DNA from 2 places in the Pelomonas lactea genome. Region 1 is predicted to be linked to the other one. Evidence: riboswitches for the same ligand, from Rfam matches in the RefSeq annotation. Region 1 holds a riboswitch; the other holds the start of a gene.
What was found. Region 1 has a riboswitch for manganese ahead of ACG04Q_RS20915 (TMEM165/GDT1 family protein). Riboswitches for the same ligand answer to the same signal wherever they lie in the genome.

Region 1 (6,573 bases):
GCGCATCAAGGAACTGCGCTTGTTGGAGAAGCAGCTGAAAGAGCTTCGGCAGCGCTGCAGCGATGTGCGAAAGGCGGATCAATGCGGCATTCTTGCGGGTCTCGAAGAGGCGTCCCAGGAGCCGCCGTCAGCCGAACTGCCGAGCCCGCACCTACGCGCTGTGCACAGGCACTGACGCCTCTGCGCGTATTGGCAGCCGATTGATCGCACTGACCCTGTGTGCCGGCCTGTGACCTTCAACTGGACGTGCAGACCTGTGGACGTGGACTGAACATGGTGACCGCCATGCCCATCAGGCACAGCGCCATGCCAAACCCAGTCAGTCTGTCGATATGAGCGTTGTCCGGGCTTGCGGCCATCATGCCCATCTCGGCGATGAAGGTCTGGCGTCACAAATGACGCTGCCAAACCGCTCCGCATCTGAAGCTGAGCAGCCAAAAAAACGCCCCTGGCCGAAGGCCAGAGGCTTGGAACGTCTCTGCTGTCATCGCGTCGACGCCTGCTCAGCAACCGTCTTGCTGGTCAAGGACTCTGATGGGCAACTTCAAAAGCCTAAGCCGGACCCCGCGCCGATGAGCGTCGCGATACCCAGCACGGCAAAGATCGCCGCTGCAATGGAATGCACCAGCTTCATCGGAATCCTGTCGGCGAGTTTGTCGCCAATGAATACGGCAGGCACGTCCGCCAAGAGCATGCCCATTGTTGTTCCGACCACCACCCAAAGCGGGTTGGCGTAGTGAGCTGCCATGGCCACGGTGGCGATCTGCGTCTTGTCGCCCATCTCAGCCAGGAAAAAGGTAATCAGCGTGGCACCGAAGACACCGAAGCGCTTGGCGACCTGCGTTTCCTCCTCCTCGATCTTGTCGGGAATTAAGGTCCAGATGGCCATGCCGATGAACGAGGCGCCGAGCACCCAGCGGAGGACTCCAGGGGAAACTGCTGAAGTGATCCAAGCGCCTAAGGCGCCGGCGACACCGTGATTCACGATGGTCGCGCACAGGATGCCGGCAATGATGGGCCACGGCTTCTTGAACCGTGCAGCAAGGATGAAGGCGAGGAGTTGGGTCTTGTCGCCAATCTCAGCAAGAGCGACCACACCAGTTGAGACGAGGAGTGCTTCCACGAAGGTTCCACGGCCGGTTCCCAGACGAATGACCACAGCGCTTCCCCGGCCAGTACGGAGGCGCTGTGGTCAAAGGTCTTGCCAGGTCAGGAAACTGCTGACGCCATGGCCTGCAGGCCAAGTGTGTTGACGTCAGCCTCTTCGAGCGAAGAGCGGCTACTCCCCAATGACAACCACATTATCGCTGGACATCTGGCGCCAGCCAGGAGCACGGCGTCAGCCCAATAACTGGCATGCCGACCGAGCCGATGCGGCGCGCAGTTCGCCCTCCGCCCACTCGCATCAGTTCTCCCAATGCAAGCGAAGCGCGTAGAAGGACGCAGGGCCTCGGTCGGCGTTGTAGCCCGGGTTTCGGATGCGCTGCAAGTCGCCGGTGAGGAAGAGCCCTCTGAGCAGCTCGGCCCGGTAGTAGGCCTCGAAGTCCCGCTCCGGCCGGTAACTGAGCTTGCCGTCCCCGAGGAAAAAGGTCTGCCCGCCTCGTGCGAGGAACTGGGTATGCCCCGTGGAAAGGCTGCTCTGGGCGATACCGATCCCGAGGACGTCCTGTGCGCGGCCCCAGGCCGAGCCGCCCACCTGCAGTCCGGCCGAGGTTGATCGGTCGGCTTCAGTAAAGGCGTAGGTCTCGGTCCTGCCGTCTGCCTTGAACGCGCGAATGAAGACACCGATGTTCTCGGCGAGCTTGTGTTCGACGCCGATGCCGACGCCCCATTTCGCTTGATCCTGCTGTCGCACGGCGTCGAGGGTTGGCGTGCCGCTGGTCGCCGAGAGGGCGTCGTCATAGCGTGCCATCACGGCCTTCATGCGGAAGCCAAGCAACCTCACGGTGCCGGTCTGGCCCGCGACAGCGTAGTCCTTGCTCAGCTCGACTTGGTCGCCGTAGTGCCGGAACAGCCGGCTGTCCAGCTGAAGCTGGTTGGGCTCCTTGGGCACGGCGAAGCGGCCCGCGCGCAGCGCCCAGCCTTCAGCGATGTACTCGGCAGCCACGCCATAGGTGTAGCCGCGCGAGTCAGCTGGGTAGTCATAGGCTGCATGGGTCATGAGCGCCCAGTTCATGAACTGCATGCGCGGGTCGTGGGCGTAGCTGTTGGCATCGAAGATGTCCAGCACCGAAAGCGCGCCGGCGCTGAGGACCAGACGCTCAGAAGCAGCCTTGCCCGACAGCTGATGGGCTGCGGACTCAATTGGCTGTTGCTCGCCTCCCAGGTCCACCGTATGCCGCACGAAAAGCCGGGCGCGATACAGCTTGGGCTTGGCGCCGGAAGTCTTGGCCAGCTCTCCGTTGCTGAAACCGGCCAGGCCCACCAGCCCGGAGATGGGTACACCCTGGGCGACCTCGGGGTCGAAATAGGCTTCAGTCAAGCGGCTCAGCCGAACGCCGAAGGCCGCCGTTGCGGTAAACGAATAGCTCTTCTCTGCTTGCGCCAGGAGGCTGTTCGGCCCGGCATACGGCGAACTCAGCGATGGCTTCTTCTGCCAGATGTAGGTGGACTGGAAATGGGCATTCCACGCTTCCTGATCCTGAGCGAAGCTGCTCAGGGCGAAGCCCAGCAATGTCAGGCAAGTAGGGAGGTTTTTGTTCATGGATCACACAGGTCGAAGTGGGCTGGCGCGGAACGAGGCGCGCAGCATCGCCGCCCACCGTGACGGTGGCATGCGGCGAGTTTGAAAGGGCGAGGCTGCGGCGCTCAGGCAGTGATGAACATCACTGCCACGGCGACTGCCATCACGGCGGTGGCCGCCCAGCCGAAGAAGCGGTGGCGGCCCGACATCGTCAGTGCCCCCATGACGCGGCTCGACTGGCCAATCCACATCATCACGACCATGATTGGCACGGAGATGACGCCGTTGACGATGGCGCTCCAGACGAGTGCCTTGATGGGGTCGAGCTCGAACACGCTCATCACCGTGCCGATGCCCGTGGCCGCGATGATGATGGCGTAGAAGCCGCGTGCCTCATCAAAGCCATGGGCGAGGCTGGCCTTCCAGTCGAACACCTCGCTGACCGCGTAGGCCGCTGAACCCGCAAGGACCGGCACCGCCAACAGGCCTGTCCCGACGATGCCTAGAGTGAAGACCGCGAACGCAAACTCGCCGGCCACCGGACGCAGGGCTTGCGCAGCCTGGGATGAGGTCTGGATGCTCGTGATGCCATGCATGTTCAGCGTCACCGCCGTGGCCAGCACGATGCACAGCGCGACGAGGTTGGAGAAGGACATGCCGATGTAGGTGTCCTGCTTGATGCGGAACAGGTGCTCCTGGGCATAGGCCGGCGCAGCGCGCAACTCGACGGTGTCAGGCCGAAGGCGGACGTCCTCGACCTCCTGCGCGGCCTGCCAAAAGAACAGGTACGGGCTAATGGTCGTCCCCAACACGGCCACGACCATGCTGGCGTAGTCGCTGAACTTCGCGTCCGCGGGGAAGAAGGCCCAGGGCTGCAATGACTCCAGGGTTGCCTGGTGCCACGGAACGTGCACCACCAGAACCACGGCGACATACGAGAACAGCGCGAGCGTCAGCCACTTGAGCACACGCACCGAGCGCTCATACGAGAAAAACACCTGGCCAAGAACGCAGGCGGCTCCGAATCCGACGATATACAGGACGCGCGGGCCACCCACCAACAGATGCGCCGCTTCCGCCATGGCTCCGATGTCGGCCGCGATGTTGATGGTGTTGGCCACGACCAGCAAGGCCACCAGTGACAGGGTCAGCCAGCGAGGGCAGACCTTGGCGATGTTGGCAGCCAGGCCTTGGCGGGTCACCCAGCCAATGCGGGCCGACAGCATTTGGATGCCGATCATCAGCGGCGTGGTCAGCAGCAGCGTCCACACCAGGCCGAAGCGGAATTGCGAGCCCGCCTGGGAGTAGGTGGCGATGCCGCTGGGATCGTCGTCGGCGGCTCCGGTAATGAGGCCAGGACCGAGGCGCTGGGTGAACTTACGGGTGTCGGGCAGTTTGTCGAGCGCAGCCTGATAGGCGCTCGACAGCAGCGGGCTGCGGGCAATGAGTTGATGCACGGGTGTCTCCCGCCATCGCGCTTGGGGCGCGATGGACGAACGCGACACCTACAGTGCCGCGTGGTCGTGAAGGGTCCGGGAAGCCGATGCTCGACAACAGGCGAGCAAATCACGGGCGCAATCCCGGGGGTGGGCAGGTTCTCAGCCTCCACCGCCCGGCGCGCAGTTGGCTCGAAGCGTACGAGCCTTCTACTGACAGGACGGCGAAGGCCAGCTACTAGGCGCTGGGTTCATGGCAAAGCCGTCAAGTGAAGAGGCCTAGATTGTCCGCAGTGCAGTCTTGTCCAGTCAACCCAAGAATCCTCGCTGAAACCCCGCAGCAAGGCGGCGCCGAGGAGAACGAACGGGCTGAGGTTTCTGTGGGCTCCGTCCCCAACTCACTGATCGTGCATCATCGGATTCCAGCGTGAACCATGCCGCGCCATTGAATTCAGCGTGGCCAGCAACTTCCGCATGCATGCCACGAGCGCGACCTTCTTGGCCTTTCCACTGGCGAGCAAGCGCTCATAGGAGGACCGAAACACCGCGCAGAAACGTACGGCCACGAGCGTCGCCATGTAGAGGGCACTTCTCACGTCATGGCGACCGCCCCAGATGGAACGCTGGCCGCGCATCTGGCCGGAGTCCCGGTTCATCGGCGCAACACCCACGAGCGCGGCGATCTTGCGCCGGTCAAGCTTGCCAAGTTCAGGGAGGTCCGCAACCAGCACCGCCACGCTGGTCTGGCCAACGCCTGGCACGGAAGTGAGTGCGGCAACCAATTCCGCGTGATGCCGCTCAAGATGCGCGGCGACTGCGGCGTCGTTGTCGGCAAGTTCTTCTTTCAAGAAGGCCAGTACCCGGTCGACGCTTGCACGCGACGCGGCGTGTGATTGCCGCCGTCTAAGCTTCTCCGACGTCTGCATCTCAATCAGCTGGCGCCGACGTTGAACCAGTGCCTGCAATTGCTGGCGGGCCTCATCTGCCAACGGTTTGACGAAGCGTTCACGCTCAGGGTGCTGATGCAGGACGCGACTGAACGAGGCCAAGAGCTTGGCATCTAACGAGTCGGTCTTTGCCAAGAGCCCCATCGCCCGCGCAAAGTCTCGTGCAGTTCGTGGATTGACCACCGCAACCGCAAATCCCTCCAGTTGCAGGGCGGACGCTGCCGCGAACTCGTAGCCTCCTGTCGCTTCGAGCACGATCAGAGCTGGGGCGGCCACCTTCATGCGACGGCCTAGCTCTGCAATGCCGGCTTCGTCATTGCTGACCTGCCAAGTGTTGTGACTTCCAGTGCAAGCCACCTCTAACGTCGCGCTGGCGACGTCGATACCTACAAAAACGGGTTCGGACATGTCCTCTCGTTCCCTTCCTTGCATATGCGAACTTCGAGTTCCAACAACCGTTCGGGTTGAGGAGAAGACGGTCCGACCAAGGCGCTCAGCGCTGAGCAGCGGGCTTTGATGCCCCAGGGAGGATCGAACTACCTTGGCCAGTCCGAGCCGTCAAGATACAAGGGAGGAAAAGCAGGGAGTTGCGACAAAGCCGCGACCTCGATTTCAGTCTAGCAGTGCGCTCCAACGCGGCCTGCCCGGTGCCTTGCAGCGCGCCCGTCGACCGTGGCGTCCTCAGTAGCTCCGCTCCAGGCGCCAGAGGCGATAGCCGAAGTACGCCATGCAGAGCAGCGACAGCGAAAGGGCAGCCGCGACCAGGTAGAACAAGCCCTGACGCAGGGCCTCAGCTGCGACCGCAAACTGTCCGCCCGCGCTCGCTGCATCCAGCGAAGAGCCGGCGAAGAAGGCGACCACCGAGACGATGACTGCGCCTGCGCAGCTCAACAGCCAAAGGCGCGTCAGCTCCTTCTTCTCGGCGGTGAAGGGATCGTCATGGCGATGCCGCGCAGTCTGGTCGCGCAGCGTGAGGAAGAAGTTCACCACCCCGAACGCAAAGTCCGCGATGGTTTCAAGCAGCGATGACATCGAAATCTCCCGACAAGATCGGGCCATTTCAGCACGTCTGGCAGCCGGCGCGAGCGGACTGCAGCGTGCCGGCAACGCCCAGGTTGACGGTTAGCTTCCCTCTCGGGAGTACGCCCTAGGAGCCTTCCCGACGTGGCGGCTGAAGGCAGTGCTGAACGTGCTCGAGGAGGCATATCCGACACGCTCCCATGCGCCGTCGTGCTGCGGCCCCACTAGGCCGGTCAAGGTGGGGTTCTCGGAAAGGCTGTCAGCTAGGTCGCGGTTGCGCTTGATGCCTCTGCACCGCCTGGGCGGAGAGGCCGCTCTGGCGAGTCACAGATCGCCCAACTGCACGCGCTCCTCGCTCCACATCCTCACCAGCTCGCGGGCATCAGCGCGTGCATCCTCCAGGGCGTCGTGACTCGAGGCGCGTATCCCGAGGCATTCGTGGCGGACGGAGCAGCCGGGCTTCCCAGCAAGCACGAGGTTGACCTTG
Region 2 (6,573 bases), on a different contig from region 1:
GCGAGCTTCATCGCCTCGATCATCAGGTGCTGGGCCTCAGCGCTGTCGACGGCATGCGCCGTGACGTCACAGTGCTGCAGCAGCCCCAGCGCCATCTGCGCCGCGATGCCCTGGCCATTGGGCGGGATCTCGTGCAGCGTGTGACCGGCGAAGTCCTTGGCCAGCGGCGTGACCCATTCCGGCTGGTAGGCCGCGAGGTCGGCTTCGGTCAGCGCGCCGCCGGTATCGCGCGCGAAGCGGGCCAGCGCATGCGCGATCTCGCCGCGGTAGAAGGCCTCGCCGCGGGTCTCGGCGATGAGCTTCAGGCTGCGCGCCGCCTCCTCGAAGCGGAACAGCTCACCGACCTCGGGCGCCCGCCCTTTGGGCAGAAAGGCCTGAGCAAAGCCAGGCTGCGACGTCAGCTCGGGCAGCGCCGCAGCCATCGCCCACTTGCCCTGCACGATGGGCGGCACGGCATAGCCACGCTCGGCAATCTCGATCGCGGGCTGCATCAGATCGGCGAACGGCAGCTTGCCAAAGCGCTCACTCAAGGCTGCCCAGCCGCCCACGGCGCCGGGCACCGTCACCGAGCCCCAGCCGCGCTTGGGCATGACCTGACCCTCGAAGAAGCCCGGCGTCCACGCCGCCGGCGCCGGCCCGGAGGCGTTCAGGCCGTGCAACCGCCCACCGTCCCACAGGATGCAGAACGCGTCCGAACCCAGGCCGTTGCTGCAGGGCTCCACCAACGTCATGCACGCTGCGGCGGCGATCGCGGCATCCACGGCATTGCCACCCTGGCGCAGCATCTGCAGGCCGGCCTGCGCGGCGAGCGGGTGCGAGGTCGACACGATGGTGCGGGCGAACAGCGGGCTGCGGCGGCTGGCGTAGCCGGCGCTCCAGTCGAAGCGATGAGAGGTGTTCATGCTCCGGATTCTGCGCGTGTAAGGCTTTGCAACGCCGTCAACGTGACGCGAGTAGGCGTCGTTGTGGACACAAGCTTTCGCGAAGCCCAAGCAACCCGAAACACCACCCTGGAGCCCTCAAGATGAACACGCTGAAGACCACCATCGCCACCGCCCTCATCACGCTCGCTTCTGGCGTTGCCCTGGCGCAAAACCCGACCCCGGCCCCGACCGCCACGCCGGCTCCGACCGCCCAGCCGGCAGCCGCAACGACGGCCGCCGCCACCCCGGCCCCGGCGGCAACGCCTGCGGCCAAGCCGGCCCCGGCCGTAACGACCGCCGCCGCGCCCGCCGAAGCCGCCAGCGCCGCCAAGCACGCCCACAAGCAGGCGAAGAAGCACGTGGCGGCCAAGACCGACGCCAAGACCGAGACCAAGACGCAGTAAGCGCGACAGCGCTCCGCGCAGGCCGCAGCTCCGCAAGGGCTGCGGCCTTTTTCGTGCGATGTTGCCGCCGCGGGTCGTGAACTCTGTCGCAAAGCGCGCCTTCACCCCCCGCGTCGAGGCGTGATGCGAAACCGGCCGACTTCCTAGACTGCCGGCCATGCGTTTTCTGACCCGACTCCTCGCCACCGCCTGCACCTCCGTCGCCGCCACCGCCGCCCAGGCCGTGCCCATCAGCCTGGGTCTGGACCCCAGCCTGAACCTGGTGGCCTTCGGCAACATGAATGTCGGCAGCAGCGACGTCGAAGGCCGCGTGGCCGTCGGCGGCAATGCCAGCATCAACGGCTACTCCATCAACACCAAGACCGGCTCCAACGCGCTGTACGGCGGCACCGGGCTGGTGGTGGGTGGCAACCTGACCTTCACCAACGGCACCATCTGGGGCGGCGCCACCGTCGGCGGCAGCTACTCGCCCACCAGCAGCGGCAACATGATGGGCAGCGCGCCCACCGGCCAGGGCTTCGCCTTCGCCACCGAGCAGCAGCGCCTCACGGCGCTTTCACTGTCGCTGGATTCGATGACCAACACCGGCACGGCGGTGGACCAGTGGGGAACGCTGCACTTCGACGCCGCCGGCCAGATGCTGGCGATCTTCGACATCCTGGCCGGGGACGCCGCCAGGAACCTGCAGATCGACAACCTCGCCAGCGGCGCACAGATCCTGATCAACATCCATGGCACGCGGGTGGACTTCGGCAACCACGGCTACACCGGCTTCAACAAGGGCCAGGTCCTGTTCAACCTGCCCACGGCCACCGAGGTCATCCTGAACGGCGGCATCAACGCGTCGCTGCTGGCCACCAAGGCCAGCGTGGGCCAGGGCTGGGGCCAGATCAACGGCCAGGTGGTCGTGAAGGACTGGAACAGCAGCGTGCAGGTCAACGACGCACCGATGCCGTTCGTGCCGCCGACAGACACGTCCCTGCGCAAGCTGCCCGAACCGGGCTCGCTGGCCCTCGTCGGGCTGGGGCTGGTGGCGGCGGGGCTGATGCGGCGCCGCCGCTTCTGACGCTCAGCGGATGGGCGCCAGCTCGCGCATCGCCCTCACCGCACCGGCGCCTACGCTGGCACCGAAGCGCTTGGCCAACCGCTCGGCCACGTTGTCGCGCGGCGAGTAGTCGATGACGTCCTCGGCCTTGACGACCTCGCGGGCCACGAAGTCGAGATTGCCGAAGTGGTCGGCCAGACCCAGCTGCACGGCCTGCTCGCCGTTCCAGAACAGGCCCGAGAAGGTTTCGGGCGTTTCCTTCAGCCGCTTGCCACGGCCTTCGCGCACGACGGCGATGAACTGCTGGTGGATCTGGTCCAGCATGGCCTGCGCATAGGCCTTCTGCCGCGGACTGACCGGGCTGAACGGGTCCAGCATGCCCTTGTTCTCGCCGGCGGTCAGCAGCCGGCGCTCGACGCCCAGCTTGTCCATCAGCCCCGTGAAGCCGAAGCCGTCCATCAGCACACCGATGGAGCCGACGACGGAGGCCTTGTCGACGTAGATCTCGTCGGCCGCCGCAGCGATGTAGTACGCACCGGACGCGCACATCTCCTCGACGACGGCGTAGACCGGCTTGCCGTGCAGCTGCTTGAGCCGCTTGATCTCGTCATGCACGATGCCGGCCTGCACCGGGCTGCCGCCGGGCGAGTTGATGCGCAGCACGACGGCCTGCGCCGCGTCGTCCTTGAACGCGTCCTTCAGCGCCGCCAGCAGTTGCTCGGCGCTGGCCTCCGTGTCGGCAGCGATCTCGCCGCGCACCTCCACCAACGCCGTGTGCGGCGCGGCAGTCGGCGTCACGTGCCGGCCCTGCAGCCACAGGCTGTAGACCAGCATGGCCGCCAGCAGCAGCCAGAACAGCCGGAACACCGTGCGCCAGCGCCGCTCCAGCCGCCGCTCGCGCAGGAAGTCGCGCGCCAGCTGGGCCAGCAGCGTCTCGTTGTGCGGCGTGAGCGGGCCAGGCGCCGGCGGCGGCACGCCGACGGGATCGGCAATGGGTGGCGGCAGGGAGTCGTCGGAGGATGTCATGTGATGGTTTCTATTGGGCAATTGCGGGGCGAGCGCCGGGCCGCTCCCAAGCCGACCCGCCTGGGGCGATGTGCCTGTCGGTCAATCCGGCAAGCATCGCCGGCCCCTCGGGGGACCGGCCAAGGTACGCCTTGGACGAGGGGCTGCACTCTTTTCAATCTTCAAAAGCGGGTTTGGTGTCGCGCGTCGGGTGCCAGTAGACCGCCCCATCGCGTTCGGTGAGTTCGATCTTGGTCAGCCGCCCGCGGTTGCAGGGTCCCATCAGGCACTGGCCGGTCAGCGGGTCGTACACGGCACCGTGGATGCTGCACATGATGAAGCGCTTGTCGCCGTCCAGGAACTCGCCCTCCTGCCAGTCCATCTCGGTGGGCACGTGGGCGCAGCGGTTCAGGTAGGCGACGGCCTGGCCGTCGAAGCGAAGCGCGAACGCACGCACCGGCTCGCGCCACTGGATGACGTCGAAGCTGACGGCCTTGCCGCGCTCCGCCAGGTCGGCCGACGCGCACAGGCGCTGCGGCGCTGCGATGTCCTGCTCAGGCATGCTGGATCAGCCAGTCGTGCAGCTCGCGCGTCGAGTGCGCGACGAACAGCGGATTGAACTCGGCGAAGGTCTCGTGGTCGTGCGCGCCGAAGCTGACCGCGACGCAGGGCGTGCCGGCGTTGGCGGCCAGCTGCAGGTCATGCGTCGTGTCGCCGATCATCAGCGTGCGCTCGGGCTCCACGCCGAACTCGCGCATCAGCTCCAGCAGCATCTGCGGATGCGGCTTGGAGCGCGTCTCGTCCGCCGTGCGCGTGCCGTCGAAGAGATGGCCCAGCGCACTGGACGCCAGCACCCGGTCCAGGCCCACGCGGTTCTTGCCGGTGGCCACGGCCAGCCAGTGATGGCGCGCCTTGAGCGCCTCCAGCATTTCCAGGCTGCCCTCGAACAGCGACAGCTCGTGCTCGGAGCCCAGGTAGTGGTGGCGGTAGCGCAGGCCCAGCTCCGGGTAGCGCTCCTCGGGCAGGCCGGGCACGGCATGCTCCAGCGCATCGCGCAGGCCCAGGCCGATGACGTACTTGGCGCGCTCGAACTCGGGCTCGGGCAGGCCCAGGTCCACAGCGGCACGCTGGATGCAGCGGGCGATCAGCGCCGTGGAGTCGAACAGGGTGCCATCCCAGTCGAAGGCAATGAGATCGAAACGTTGGGGACGGAAGCTCATCACGCCATTGTCGGCGCTGGCGCCGCGGCGGGCGGTGGCAAGCCCACTACAATGCGCGCTCGTCATTGGGGAGTAGCCGTCCTGCGCCTGCAGGAGCTTGCGTCAACACACTTGGTCCGGTGGACCATGGCGCAGGCAGCTCCAGAGCCTGGCAAGACCTTTGACCACATCGCCTCCGGTAAGGGCCGGGTGGCGGCGTGGTCTTTGGTTTCGTATCGGCCCTTTGGAGAATTTCTTGGAAGCATTCCTCGTGTCCACCGGCGTCGTTGCGCTCGGCGAAATGGGCGACAAGACGCAGTTGCTGGCCATCGTGCTGGCCGCCACCTTCCGCAAGCCTTTGCCCATCATCCTGGGCATCTTCGTCGCCACCGTGCTGAACCACGCTGCCGCCGGCCTGCTGGGCGGCTGGGTGGCCCATGCGCTGGGGCCGGACGTGCTGCGCTGGGTGGTGGGCCTGTCCTTCCTCGCGATGGCGGGCTGGATGCTGATCCCGGACAAGCTGGACGATGACGACGGGGCGGCGAAGCGCCAGCGCTTCGGCGTGTTCGGTACGACCGTCGTCGCGTTCTTCCTCGCCGAGATGGGCGACAAGACGCAGATCGCAACCGTCGCGCTGGCCGCGCGCTACACCGACGTGGTGCAGGTGGTGCTGGGCACCACGGTCGGCATGATGCTGGCCAATGCGCCCGCCGTGTTCCTGGGCGACAAGATCGCCGCCAAGGTCTCGATGCCGCTGGTGCACGCCATCGCGGCGGTCATCTTCGCGGTGCTGGGCGTGCTGACGTTGATCAACGCCGGCAGGCTGTTCTGAATCAGCCGGCCAGCACGGCCTGGCACGCTACGGGCAGCGGTGCCTCGCAGGTCACGGTCTCGCCCGTGGCCGGGTGCTGGAACTGCAGCCGGCGCGCATGCAGGAACATGCGGTCGAACTTCGCCGCACCGCGGGCCAGCTCGCGGTTGCGGTCGAAGTCGCCATACTTCGGGTCGCCCACGATGGCGTGACCCGCCTGCTGCAGGTGCACGCGGATCTGGTGCGTGCGGCCGGTCTTGATGGTCACGTCCAGCAGGCTGAAGCGCGGCGTCCTCTGAACCACCTTGACGAGGCTGATGGAGCGCTTGGCCTCGGCCTCGTCGGCCTTGCCCGGCCGCACCCAGCGCTCGCCGTCGCTGCCGACGAACTTGACCAGCGGCACGTCGATGACCTTGAGCTTGTCCGGCCAGTCGCCCCAGACGAGGGCGGCGTAGGTCTTGCCGGTCTCGCGGTCGCGGAGCTGGTCCTGCAGGTTGACCAGCGCGCTGCGCTTCTTGGCAATCATCAGCAGGCCCGAGGTTTCCTTGTCGAGCCGGTGGACGAGTTCCAGGAACTTGGCCGTCGGCCGCGCGCGGCGCAGCGCCTCGATGACGCCGTAGCTGACGCCCGAGCCGCCATGCACGGCCACGCCCGCCGGCTTGTCAATGACCAGCAGGTGCTCGTCCTCGAACACCACCGGGAACTCGCGCGCCGGCGCGGCGGGCGCCTCGGCCCGCTCGGGCACCCGCACCGGCGGGATGCGCACCTCGTCGCCCAGTTCCAGCCGCGTGTCGGCCTGCGCCCGGCCCTTGTTGACCCGCACCTCGCCCGCGCGGATGACGCGGTAGACATGGGTCTTGGGCACGCCCTTGAGCTCGCGCAGCAGGAAGTTGTCCAGCCGCTGGCCGGCCGAGCCTTCGTCCACGATGACGCGCCGAACCGCGGGTTTGTCCGTACTCACAGTGGCTGTCAACCCCGTGGCAGGGGCCGCGGGGGCTGCCCCTATAATCCTTTTCACCACGTTGCTGCCGTAAGTGTTTGATTTTTCTGATTTTAGCGGCGGTAGCGCGGGGCCTGGCGGGTTCGCCCGCGGGCCACAAACAGGCGATGCAACGCATCCTGCGTCCGGCAGGCGACTTCCCCAAGTGAAGCAGCGGTCGGCGGCACGGTGCGGCAGAGCGATGAC

Region 2: it holds a riboswitch for manganese, as region 1 does, so the genes downstream of both, ACG04Q_RS08830 (TMEM165/GDT1 family protein) here and ACG04Q_RS20915 (TMEM165/GDT1 family protein) in region 1, are expected to answer to the same signal.

Annotation. Positions count from the first base shown of each region.
Region 1 covers NZ_JBIGHX010000008.1:293,263-299,835, forward strand. Annotated here, with positions in the region: gene cadR (Cd(II)/Pb(II)-responsive transcriptional regulator) at 1-175, shown strand, start outside; gene ACG04Q_RS20915 (TMEM165/GDT1 family protein) at 545-1,123, opposite strand; yybP-ykoY riboswitch at 1,126-1,311, opposite strand; gene ACG04Q_RS20920 (carbohydrate porin) at 1,406-2,704, opposite strand; gene ACG04Q_RS20925 (NRAMP family divalent metal transporter) at 2,809-4,140, opposite strand; gene ACG04Q_RS20930 (IS110 family transposase) at 4,518-5,474, opposite strand; gene ACG04Q_RS20935 (hypothetical protein) at 5,748-6,098, opposite strand; partial or broken gene ACG04Q_RS25685 (AraC family transcriptional regulator) at 6,189-6,284, opposite strand; gene ACG04Q_RS20940 (hypothetical protein) at 6,411-6,573, opposite strand, start outside.
Region 2 covers NZ_JBIGHX010000003.1:52,460-59,032, reverse strand. Annotated here, with positions in the region: gene ACG04Q_RS08860 (gamma-glutamyltransferase family protein) at 1-902, opposite strand, end outside; gene ACG04Q_RS08855 (hypothetical protein) at 1,025-1,327, shown strand; gene ACG04Q_RS08850 (choice-of-anchor A family protein) at 1,485-2,393, shown strand; gene ACG04Q_RS08845 (S49 family peptidase) at 2,397-3,398, opposite strand; gene ACG04Q_RS08840 (Rieske (2Fe-2S) protein) at 3,553-3,939, opposite strand; gene ACG04Q_RS08835 (HAD family hydrolase) at 3,932-4,597, opposite strand; yybP-ykoY riboswitch at 4,653-4,827, shown strand; gene ACG04Q_RS08830 (TMEM165/GDT1 family protein) at 4,833-5,408, shown strand; gene ACG04Q_RS08825 (RluA family pseudouridine synthase) at 5,410-6,348, opposite strand.